2 regions of the Anaerobacillus sp. MEB173 genome follow, and region 1 is predicted to be linked to the other one. Evidence: riboswitches for the same ligand, from Rfam matches in the RefSeq annotation. Region 1 holds a riboswitch; the other holds the start of a gene.
The links. A riboswitch is a leader RNA that binds a small molecule or an ion and turns the genes downstream of it on or off. The one in region 1 is predicted to bind glycine.

Region 1 (6,279 bases):
CTGTTTGTTGCATTGGCTACGAAATCAATCAGTAAGATTGAAAAGAAAATCATCAATAAAAATGAAAAAAATAAAAAGCTTATGATGGTGATAGCCACAGCTGCAATGGTAGCTGCATTCGGGAATTTAGCAAGTGCTGAAATGGTTAAAGGATTTGAGTATATTGTAGCTGTACTGACAGCGAGTATAACAATGTTTGTTTTAACTGCATTAGCGGATAAGCTGCAGAAAAACTGGATACGCGAATGGTCCCTTGGCCTATCGATTCTTGCCAGCTTAGTTGTGGGTTACTTTATCATTATCTAATGACGGGGGGATAAATTATGGGTTTGAAAGAAACAATTGAGACAACAGTTAGCGGGACTAGTAGTTCTGCAATGGAACAGTTTCATAAAAGAGCTCATTTTTGGGGTCGATTGACAGTTTGGGCCGCGATAATCTTATCGTTATCGTTGCCGGTCGTTCTTTCATTTTTCTTAGGACATCATCCTGGTTGGAATGTTATTTTGAGTGGATTTCTCGCCTATGCAGGAATTATTGCTGTTGTTTGGGTGCTTGAACCAATCATGTATTATACTATTTTGGGTGTTTCGGGTACTTATATTAGTTTTCTGACAGGTAATGTAGGAAACATGTGTCTGCCAGCTGCTGCAGCAGCCCAAAATTCAATTGGTGCAGAGCCAGGAACCAAGAAAGGAGAAATAGCAGCGACACTTGCAATAGGAGCTGCATCATTAGTAAACAAAGTGTTTCTAATTCCAATGATCTTGGTAGGAGCCATGCTGGTTTCAAGAATACCAGAGCATATACAACAAGTGTTTCCGTTTATTTTACCAGCGATCTTTGGTGGGGTATTAGCTCAGTTTGCGATGAAAAAGCCAATTTATGGTGTGATTGGACTTGTGATAGGATTTGTAATTAATCTGACAGCACTGGTTGTTTATATGAAAATGTTACTATGCATCATTTTGACAATAACGATTTGCCTCTTCTTAGAAAAGAGAAACGAAGCAAAAATGCCTGTATAACGTTTTTTAGAGGAAGGGACATTTTTTCATGATTATCTTTACATCCACTTTTCCTCTTACACTTACAACGTTTAGAACTAAATTATTCATAATCAAAGGTGGGGAAACTTTTTTATGAAGGAACAATTAATGAAAATGCTGGAAGAACGAAAAGAAGAAATGATTACGATTAGACGGTATTTGCATCAATACCCGGAACTTTCGTTTAAAGAGGCAAATACCGCTAATTATATTGCCAATTTTTATGAGGGAAAAGATGTAGACATTGCACGGAACGTCGGTAATGGTTATGGAATTGTCGTCACAATTAAAGGAGAAAATCCGGGAAAAACGATTGCTTTACGTGCAGACTTTGATGCACTGGCAATTAAAGAAGAGACTGATGTACCATTTAAGTCGAAAAATGACGGTGTAATGCATGCGTGTGGACATGATGGACATACCGCTTACTTGATGATACTTGCTGATTGTCTCATTCAATTGAAATCATCTTTATCAGGTACAATCAAAATTATTCATCAGCATGCCGAAGAAACACCACCTGGTGGAGCAAAGAGTATTTTGGATTCAGGGATCCTTGATGATGTGGATCATATTTTTGGTACTCATTTATTTCCTACTGAATCTACAGGAACAGTTGGTTATAACAGCGAGTATTCGATGGCAGGGAGAAGTGGTTTTAACCTAGGTATTCAAGGAGCTGGCGGACACGGTTCATCACCACATTTGGCGAACGACCCGATTGTAGCTGGGGCACATTTTGTAACAGCGATTCAAACGATTATAAGCCGTAGATTAAATCCGTTTGATACTGGTGTAATTACGGTGGGATCTTTTGATGGGAAAGGCGCCCGAAATGTTATTAAAGATCGTGTTGAACTTGAAGGTGATGCTCGTTATATGTCAGTTGAGACAAGACAAATCATTGAAACAGAAATGCACCGAATTGTGAAAGGAATCGAAGCTGAATTTGCGGTAGAGTGCGATTTTACGTATGTTAATGATTATCCGCCTTTATATAATCACCCGGAAATTACTGAATTTGTAAAATCAACACTTGAAAAGGTGGACGACCTAGATATAAAACAAGTGATTGAATTTCCGAAGTTTTCCGGTTCAGAAGATTTTGCTTACTACCTAGAAAAGATTCCTGGAACATTCTTTTATATTGGCTGTAAACCAAAAGGAGTAGAAAAAGTCTATTTTAATCACCATCCGAAGTTCGATATTGATGAAGACTCCCTTTTGGTTGCGGCAAAATCAGTTGGACACGTTGTGTGTAGTTATTTTGAACAATATAATTATTCTCAATTTGAAAAAACAATTGAAATAAAATAATTCTTTTATAATATTATTTCTTTTTAGAAAAATAAAAATAGTAGGAAAATATAGTTGACAGTCGTAAATTAAGTCGTTATTCTAAACTTAATCAAAAAATGAATAGATTGCGGATGATGGTTGTAGGAGAGTGTATAAGTAAGTGCACACCGAAGGAGCAAGTTCCAAAAAGACCCTTGGGACAAATCTCTCAGGTAGAAGAACTACAACAGGACGCACCTCTGGAGAGCGCGTAATTAAACGCCACCAAAGGGGTAGACTTCGATAATAATGAAGTTAAACTCTCAGGTAAAAGGACAGAGAAGGGTAGCGAAAATAAACTATCTTTTTCTGTCCTTTTTGTTTGCAATCAAGGACAGAAAAGGTAGTGAGTGAGCTACCTTTCCTGTCCTTTTTTTCATGGATAAAAAGTGTAGCAGATAGATAAGTTAGGTGTTTTAAAAATTTAGGAGGGATTTGAATGAGTTTAAAACAAAATGATTCAGTTATTTTCGAAGCAATAGAAAGTGAAAAAAAACGTCAGCATAACACATTGGAGTTAATTGCATCTGAGAATTTTGTAAGTTCAGACGTATTAGAAGCCATGGGGAGTGTAATGACAAATAAATATGCAGAAGGTTATCCAGGAAAACGTTATTATGGTGGTTGTGAATACGTTGATCTTGCAGAACAAGCGGCGATTGACCGGTTGACTACTTTATTTGGAGCCAAATTCGCAAACGTCCAGCCTCATTCTGGAGCACAGGCGAATACAGCTGTATTTTTTGCCTTACTTCAACCAGGTGATAAAGTGATGGGAATGAATTTATCGCATGGTGGACATCTCACACATGGAAGTCCAGTAAGTATGTCAGGAAAATGGTTTGATGTTGTATCGTACGGGGTGAGAGAAGATACTCAGCTGATTGATTATGATGAGCTTGAAACAATAGCCAAAAAAGAAAAACCAAAATTAATTATTGCTGGTACAAGTGCATATCCAAGAAAGATTGATTTTGCAAGGTTTAGAGAAATTGCTGATCAAGTTGGTGCGAAGCTAATGGTGGATATGGCACATATTGCAGGTCTTGTTGCAGCAGGATTACACCCATCACCAGTTCCTTATGCTGACGTTGTCACAAGTACTACGCATAAAACATTACGCGGACCTCGCGGCGGTATCATTTTAACAAATGATGAAGAGATCATTAAACAAATTAATAAAGCGGTTTTCCCAGGTATCCAAGGCGGGCCATTGATGCACATTATTGCGGCTAAAGCAGTTGCCTTCAAAGAAGCGTTACAGCCAAGCTTTAAAGAATATGCCAAACAGGTCATCGAAAATGCCGAATCACTTGGTGAAGCTCTAAAGAAAGAAGGAGCAGCCCTAGTTTCAGGAGGAACAGATAACCATATTGTATTACTTGATGTACGTCCGTGGAACTTAACTGGAAAAGAAGCGGAGAAGTTGCTAGAAGAAGCAGGTATTACAGTGAACAAAAATACGATCCCGTTTGATCCGCAAAGTCCTTTTGTTACAAGTGGAATCCGCATGGGAACTGCTGCATTAACAACACGCGGGATGAAAAAGGATGAAATGGAGAAAATCGCTAAAGTAATCGCAGATGTATTGAAGAGTAAAGGGGATTCAACGGTTTTAGCAAAGGCAAAGGAAACAACAAAAGCCATTTGTGGTGCCTATCCATTATTTCAACAACCAATCAATGTGTAAGAAAGGAGCAATCACTCATGGAATTTCAAAGTTGTTTTGACATTATTGGTCCAATTATGGTTGGACCATCGAGTTCTCATACTGCAGGTGTCGTATCAATTGGTAAGTTTGTTCACGAACTTTTGGATGGATGTCCTGAAAAAGCAGAAATTACTTTCTACGGCTCCTTTGCAGAAACACATCAAGGACATGGAACAGATAAAGCGATTCTAGGTGGATTGCTTGGAATGGATACAGATGATTCCCGGATAAAACATGCCATCGAAATGACTCATCACAATGGACTATACTATAGGCTTCAACTTGAAGAGAGTTGTCCGTATTTTGATCACCCGAATACAACGGTTATATCGGCAAAACGTAAAAACATTGAAGTTAAAGTTGGTGGTGTGTCGTTAGGTGGAGGTTTATCAAAAATCTTTATGATTAACGATGAGATGAAAGATATCCGGTTGAGCTCAAGCGATAGTATATCGACGCTTGTAGCATGCTTCCATCAAGACATGAAGAAAGAAACTGTTCTAAAGGGTGTTGTATGATGGAAATCCGGTCAATGAGTGAGCTTATTGAAATTTGTACAACTGAAAAGAAAACGATTGGCCAAATCATGCTGATGATGGAAGAGGAAAAATCAGGAAAAGATAAAGAAACAATTTTCCGGATGATGGAAGAGCGCTTAATTAAAATGAAAGAAGCTGTAGATAGCGGAACAAACGACCCCTCGTCTGCACCGAGCGGTATTTCAGGTGGGGATGCAACGAAAATGAATGATTATGTAAGACAAGGTAAATCTTTATCAGGAAGTTTTATCAGTGATGCGATGACATTTTCACTTGCTACATCAGAGAGTAATGCACGGATGGGGGTCATCGTAGCCACTCCAACTGCCGGTGCTGCTGGGATATTACCTGGAGTACTATTCTCTCTTCAGAAAAATGGAGGCACCCCAAATAACGATTTGGTTATGGGATTGTTTACGGCAAGTGCACTTGGTTATGTTATTGCTAATCGCGCTTTTATTTCAGGGGCTGCAGGCGGTTGTCAGGCAGAGGTCGGCTCAGCAGCTGCGATGGCAGCAGGAACAATTGTTGAATTGAAAGGCGGTACACCAGAACAAGCGGTAAATGCAACGGCGATTGCAATGAAATCGCTCCTTGGTTTAGTTTGTGATCCAGTTGCAGGACTTGTTGAAGTACCTTGTATTAAGCGAAATGTCATTGGAACGTCAATCGCATTTTCAGCAGCAGACTTAGCGCTTGCTGGTGTTGAAAGCCGTATTCCGTGTGATCAAGTGATTGAAGCCATGTATAAGATCGGAAAAGATATGCCCTGGACACTCAAGGAAACGTCATTAGGGGGCTTGGCGATGACAGAAACAGGTAAAAAAGTGAAAGAACGTCTCTTTAAAAGATAAGAAAAATTCGGAGATGTCTAGCTCCAGCGCCTAGCCGCTCGAGGTCACTTCGGTCCGTCAAACGTGTCAAAAGGCGCGACACTTATTGTCGGCCCTCCAGTGCTTGTCGCGGCTGAGCAAGGCGCCTGCGCTTTCATATTAAAAAACTTAATCCAGGGGGTTTTGACATGAGTAATGAAACAACGTTACAGCGTACACCACTTTTTGAAACGTATGAAAAGTATGGTGCAAAAGTAATTGATTTTGGAGGATGGGCACTTCCGGTACAGTTTTCAAGTATTTTAGAGGAACATGAGGCTGTACGGAATCAAGCAGGTCTCTTTGATGTCTCTCATATGGGGGAAGTGCTCGTTGAAGGTAAAGATGCTGAAAGCTATCTTAACTGCCTGCTGACAAATGATGTTACAAAACTTAGTATAAATCAAGCGCAGTATACAGCAATGTGTTATCCAGACGGTGGTACAGTCGATGACTTGCTCGTTTACAAGCTTAGGAATGAAAAATATTTACTCGTCATTAATGCAGCAAACATCGAAAAAGATGTTGAATGGATGAAGCAGCATGTAAAAGGCGGAGTGACAGTTCAGAATATTTCGAATGATATTGCCCAACTTGCGATCCAAGGTCCAAAGGCAGAAGCAATCTTACAAAAATTAACCGAAACAGATTTATCGGCAATTGGCTTTTTCCACTTTGCTCAAGATGTCAATGTTGATGGTATTACAGAAGTTCTCGTTTCCCGAACGGGTTACACAGGAGAGGACGGTTTTGAGCTTTATTTCGCAGCT
Region 2 (6,279 bases), on a different contig from region 1:
CAATATCGGCTTTCTCGCAGCTGTTGTTTCGTCTAAGCGACCGATAACTGTTGTGTGTGGTGCTTCTTGGACGATCTCTGGAGTTTCCTCTGCTTCCTTAGCGATCTGAATCATTGCATCAATGAATTCATCTAATGTTTCTTTTGCTTCAGTCTCCGTTGGTTCAATCATAATACATTCCTCAACATTTAACGGGAAGTAGATTGTTGGCGGGTGATAGCCGAAATCAAGTAAGCGTTTTGCCATATCTAACGTTCGAACACCCAACTTCTTTTGACGGCGACCTGAGAGTACAAACTCATGTTTACAATGTTGATTAAACGGAAGATCAAAATACGGCTCTAAACGACGCATCATGTAGTTTGCATTAAGAACAGCATATTCAGATACTTTACGTAAGCCAACTGGTCCCATTGTACGAATATACGTATAAGCACGAACATTGATTCCAAAGTTACCATAGAACGGTTTAACACGGCCAATAGATTGCGGACGATTATAATCAAAGCCATACGCATCCCCATTTTTAACAACGACCGGCTTTGGCAGGAACGGAATTAAATCTTTCTTAACTCCAACAGGACCTGATCCTGGTCCACCACCACCATGTGGTCCGGTAAATGTTTTGTGTAAGTTTAAGTGTACGACATCAAAGCCCATATCACCAGGACGAGCAATACCTAAAATAGCGTTTGAGTTAGCTCCGTCATAATATAATTTTCCGCCAGCTTCATGAATAATTTCAGCCATTTCAGCGATATTTTCTTCAAAGAGACCTAGTGTATTTGGATTTGTTAGCATTAGAGCTGCTGTATCCTCTCCTACAACCTCTCTTAGATGTTCTAAATCTACAAGTCCACGCTCATTTGAACGGACAGTAATTGATTCAAATCCAGCTACAGTTGCCGAAGCCGGGTTTGTACCGTGTGCTGAGTCAGGAACAATGACCTTCGTACGGTTAAAATCACCATTCGCTTCATGGTAAGCACGAATCATCATTAATCCCGTCCATTCACCATGAGCTCCTGCAGCTGGTTGTAACGTCACTTCATCCATTCCTGTAATTTCAGCTAGTGACGTTTGTAAATTATACATTAACTCTAATGCACCTTGCACAGTTTCTTCAGCTTGATATGGATGAATATGTGCGAAACCAGTATACCGAGCAACGTCTTCATTAATTTTCGGATTATATTTCATTGTACAAGATCCAAGTGGATAAAACCCTGAATCTACACCGTGATTTCGGTTTGAGAGTGCTGTATAATGACGCATTAATTGCAGCTCTGAAACTTCTGGGAGCTCTGCATCCTCTGTACGGATAAACATGTCAGGGATTACCTTTTCTACTGCAACTTCTGGTACGTCTAATTCCGATAAGCTATAACCGGTACGTCCAGCCTTACTTAACTCAAAAATTAATGCTTGATCTTTACTCATTGTAAACCCCCCAAAGCTTTTGCTAATATGTCAATTTCTTCTTTCGTACGAAGTTCAGTAACAGCTATTAACATATGACCATCTAATTCAGGATAATCACGTCCAAGGTCATAACCACCAATGATTCCTTGTTGTAATAATTGTTTGTTAACGTCTTGAACTGGCTTATCTAGCTTTACAACAAACTCATTAAAGAAAGGTTGATTAAACACTACATTAACACCGTTGTTTAGTACTTGTTCTTTTGCATAATGAGCTTTTTGTAAGTTTTGCTTAGCCATCTCTTTGACACCATTTTTGCCAAGTGCACTCATCGCAACAGAAGATGCCAATGCATTTAACGCTTGGTTAGAACAAATATTTGATGTCGCTTTATCACGGCGAATATGTTGTTCACGTGCCTGCAATGTTAAAACAAATCCACGTTGCCCTTGATCATCAGTTGTTTGACCAACTAGACGCCCTGGAACTTTACGCATTAACTTCTTTGTTGTCGCAAAAAAGCCGCAGTGTGGTCCACCAAATTGTGCTGGTATTCCAAATGGTTGAATATCACCGATAACGATATCGGCACCGAAATGCCCTGGTGGCTTTAACAATCCTAATGATAATGGATTACTTGAAACAACAAACATCGCTTTCTGGGCATGTGTCATTTCTTCAATCTCTTGAAGATTTTCAATGCTCCCAAAGAAGTTTGGATATTGTACAATGACACAAGCTGTATCGTTATCAATTTCATCTTTTAACGCTGCTAAATTTGTAACTCCAGCTTCAACATCTACTTCAACAACAGTGAGATTCTGTCCCTTTGCACTTGTGTGTAATACGGCTCTTGCTTCAGGATGAACTGCTTTTGATACAATCAATTTCTTACGTCTTGTTTGACCAGCACTTAGCATTGCTGACTCAGCTAAAGCTGTTTGCCCATCATACATTGAGGCATTTGCCAGATCCATTCCTGTTAACTCACTAACCATAGTTTGGAACTCAAAGATCGCTTGCAGTTCACCTTGAGAAATCTCTGGCTGATAGGGTGTATACGCTGTATAAAACTCTGAACGTGAGATGACATGATCGACAACTGATGAAATATAGTGATCATATACTCCAGCACCTAAAAAAGTTGGATATTGCTTCGTATTGACGTTTTTACCAGCTAAACCTTGCAGATAGTTAACTAATTCAGGCTCCGGCAGTTCCTTCTCAATGTTTAATTGACCTTTATAGCGAATTTTTTCAGGAATATCAGCAAAAAGTTCTTCAACTGATTGAATACCAATCGTATCCATCATTTCTTTTTGGTCTTGCTCTGTCATTGGTAAATAACGATAACTCATTTGTAATCTCCCCTTATTACCCTCTCTTGTAGAAAGGTGTTTTTACAACTTGTGCTTTTAAACGCTTTTTACGAACCTGAACCTCAACTTCAGTGCCTATAGCAGTGAAATTGATATCAAGAAGTGCCAGACCGACGTTCTTTTTTAATGTTGGTGACTGTGTACCAGTTGTCACCTCACCGATCTTCTGTTCTCCAACAAACACTTCATAACCTGTTCTTGGGATTCCTTTATCGATCATTTCGATCCCGACTAGCTTTCTTGCTAAACCCTCTTCTTTTTGCTTTTTCAGTACATCTTTCCCAAAGAAATCATCGACTTTATCTGTCTTAACAGCAAATCCGATACCGGCCTCGAGTGGAGTAATATGTTTCGATAATTCTTGCCCATATAACGGAAGTTTGGCTTCAAATCGAAGTGTATCTCTTGCACCTAAACCGCAAGGAATAACCCCCTCATTCTTTCCAGCCTCCAATATATCCTTCCACAACTGTTGAACATCCTCTTTATGACAATAAATCTCAAAGCCGTCTTCTCCTGTGTAACCTGTACGAGATACAAGTGCTTTCACTCCATTGATATTTACATCATCTTTAAATTTAAAGAACCCAATCTCTTCTAATGGAGTTTCTGTTAGTGTTTGTAACACTTTCTCTGCTACTGGACCTTGAAGGGCAATTTGGGCAATTTCATCTGAAATATTCATAACCGTTACCCCATCAATAAGATGTGATTCCATCCAACTTACATCTTTTTCAATATTTGAGGCGTTAATGACAAGTAAATAGTCATCTTCATCTTTTTTATATATTAATAAATCATCCACTGTTCCACCGTCTTCGTAACACATTGCTGTATACTGAGCAGCTCCGGGTTTAAGCTTCGACACATCATTTGTCATTAAACGTTGAAGATAAACTAAAGCATTTTCCCCTTTCACTTCGACTTCGCCCATGTGTGATACATCGAATAATCCTGCGCAAGAACGAACTGCTTCATGCTCTTCTTTTATACTTGAAAATTGTACTGGTAAATCCCAACCACCAAAATCAATTGTTTTTGCCCCGTGCTCTTTATATACATCAAAGAGTGGTGTCTTTTTTAATTCAGTCACACAAATACCTCCAAATTTAATGATAAAAAGCTTTAAAAGATTATGAAAATTCCTGGTGTAATGATTACTATAGTCGCCTTTATTATGTTTGACGAAAAGTCAACACATACAAAAAAACATAAAAAAACATAAAAAAAGACAGAGAAATACACTAGTAAAATGTATTTCTCTGTCCTGTAACCAGAAAGTTTCTTTCTTAAATCAGCATAAACTTAAGAAATTTCCTCGTGGGTGGTTTTCATAGTAAATAGTAAGCTATAAAAACTCTCTCCAGAGTTGCGTCAAACAAGAGTCTTTTTGCCTGAGAGATTCACATTCCCATGTTTGCTCCTTCGGCGTTACCTTATCAGGTAATCTCTCCCCTTATTATCATCCGCCAATATGTAATTAAAAAACACTAAATATAGCAATAGAAAGTGATAAAACACATGATTTAATACTTTCTTGTTTATACTACATTCTATATTCATTTAATATCCTACCATTTCTTATTCAACATTGGCAATACTCTAATGATTGGAAGGAGGAGGGAATATGACTGTTACAATACATTTCAACACAGAATGGCAAGAGCAATTTATTAAACATATCGAAGAAGATGGTCCTTGGGCAAATTGGGACCTCTATAAATTAGCATTAGAAGCTGAAGAGCATTTGTCCATACCTGAATTTCATGGTCTCCAAGCGCCAAAGCATTTGCCTGACTTAAAACCTTACCGCCATCAACTTGAAGTAGCCAATACCGTTATTGAAAAGATGAATGGTAAAGCGATTTTAGCGGACGAAGTAGGACTCGGAAAAACGATCGAAGCTGGTCTGATTTTGAAAGAATACATGATACGTAATCTCGTAAAAAAAGTATTAATCCTAGTTCCAGCTTCTCTCGTCTCGCAATGGACAATCGAGTTAAATCAAAAATTTTATATTCCAGCTGTACCTCAAAAGAAAAGCTATGTTTGGGAACAATGCGATGTTGTCGTAGCATCGATGGATACAGCAAAACGCAATCCTCACAGAGATATTATTATGAAACAAAATTATGACCTCGTCATTATTGATGAAGCACATAAATTAAAGAATAACAAAACAAAAAATTATGAATTCGTTCAACATTTAAAGAAAAAGTTTTGTTTACTGTTAACTGCTACGCCTGTACAAAATAAATTAGAGGAAATCTTTAATCTTGTATCTCTTTTAAAACCTGGACATTTGGGAGATCAATCAACTTTTGATAAGGCGTACCGTTCAAGTGAACGCTCACCAAAAAATGATGAGCAGTTACGAGAACTAGTAAGCAAGGTAATGGTTCGCAATCGTCGTGAAGAAACAGGAATCGACTGGCCAAAACGAATTGTAAAAACAGTACCAATTACATTTAGTGAGGAAGAACGTGATCTCTATAACACGTTAACATCACTAAAGCATAGTGAGAACCCAGAGGATCATTTACTATTAAAGAGTCACTTCTCATTACTTACTTTACAGCGAGAAATTTGCAGCAGTCGTGAAGCTGCATTTATGACATTAAAAGGGATGTCAGAAAAGCTAGATCCAAATTCGTATGCCCAAACGATTATTAAAACATTGATGAGTAAAATAGAAAAGATTACGCGTAATTCTAAAGCGGAAAAAGCGTTAGAAATTATCCAGAACATAAATGATAAAGTGATAATTTTTACAGAATATCGTGCTACTCAATTATATTTACAATGGTTCTTAAGTCAACATGGGATTACATCTGTACCATTTCGTGGTGGATTTAAGCGTAGTAAGAAAGACTGGATGAAACAATTATTCAAAGATCGGGCACAAGTATTAATTGCAACAGAAGCAGGCGGAGAGGGAATCAATCTCCAGTTCTGCCATCATATCATTAACTATGATTTACCATGGAACCCAATGAGAATCGAGCAACGAATCGGACGTATTCACAGGCTTGGTCAAGAAAGTGATGTCCATATTTATAATTTCGCTACTGAAGATACAGTTGAACAGCATATCCTTCAATTGCTCTATGAAAAAATTAACCTTTTTGAAAAAGTCATTGGTGAATTGGATGAAATTCTCACGAAACTCGATCTATCAACAATAGAAAACCATATTACGGATATTCTCATTCGTTCAGAAAGCGAGGGAGAGATGAAAATAAAAATGGATAATTTATCTGCTCTTTTAAATAGTCAGCTTGAGGAAAGCGAGTGTAAAACAAATGCAGCAACATGAAATTCGTGACTATGTAGAGCGTTATTTTCAAGCAAATCATTGTGAGATTATTGATGGAAGTGATGCCCATATACAAGTTCAATTAACAATTGAATTGGATAAAGCACTCATGAACCGACCTTTTTATTGGCATTACCTCGAGAAAACTGGTGGAACTCCCAA

Region 2: linked by a shared signal. The riboswitch ahead of gcvT (glycine cleavage system aminomethyltransferase GcvT) and the one ahead of glyA (serine hydroxymethyltransferase) in region 1 are both predicted to bind glycine.

The regions. Positions count from the first base shown of each region.
Region 1 covers NZ_JBJMAU010000001.1:502,122-508,400, reverse strand. Annotated here, with positions in the region: gene ACJ2A9_RS02575 (DUF5058 family protein) at 1-306, shown strand, start outside; gene ACJ2A9_RS02570 (small-conductance mechanosensitive channel) at 324-1,028, shown strand; gene ACJ2A9_RS02565 (amidohydrolase) at 1,143-2,366, shown strand; glycine riboswitch at 2,480-2,582, shown strand; glycine riboswitch at 2,586-2,668, shown strand; gene glyA (serine hydroxymethyltransferase) at 2,827-4,077, shown strand; gene ACJ2A9_RS02555 (serine dehydratase beta chain) at 4,095-4,616, shown strand; gene sdaAA (L-serine ammonia-lyase, iron-sulfur-dependent, subunit alpha) at 4,616-5,491, shown strand; gene gcvT (glycine cleavage system aminomethyltransferase GcvT) at 5,659-6,279, shown strand, end outside.
Region 2 covers NZ_JBJMAU010000002.1:151,615-157,893, forward strand. Annotated here, with positions in the region: gene gcvPB (aminomethyl-transferring glycine dehydrogenase subunit GcvPB) at 1-1,440, opposite strand, end outside; gene gcvPA (aminomethyl-transferring glycine dehydrogenase subunit GcvPA) at 1,437-2,780, opposite strand; gene gcvT (glycine cleavage system aminomethyltransferase GcvT) at 2,797-3,894, opposite strand; glycine riboswitch at 4,174-4,267, opposite strand; gene ACJ2A9_RS05175 (DEAD/DEAH box helicase) at 4,429-6,117, shown strand; gene ACJ2A9_RS05180 (YqhG family protein) at 6,104-6,279, shown strand, end outside.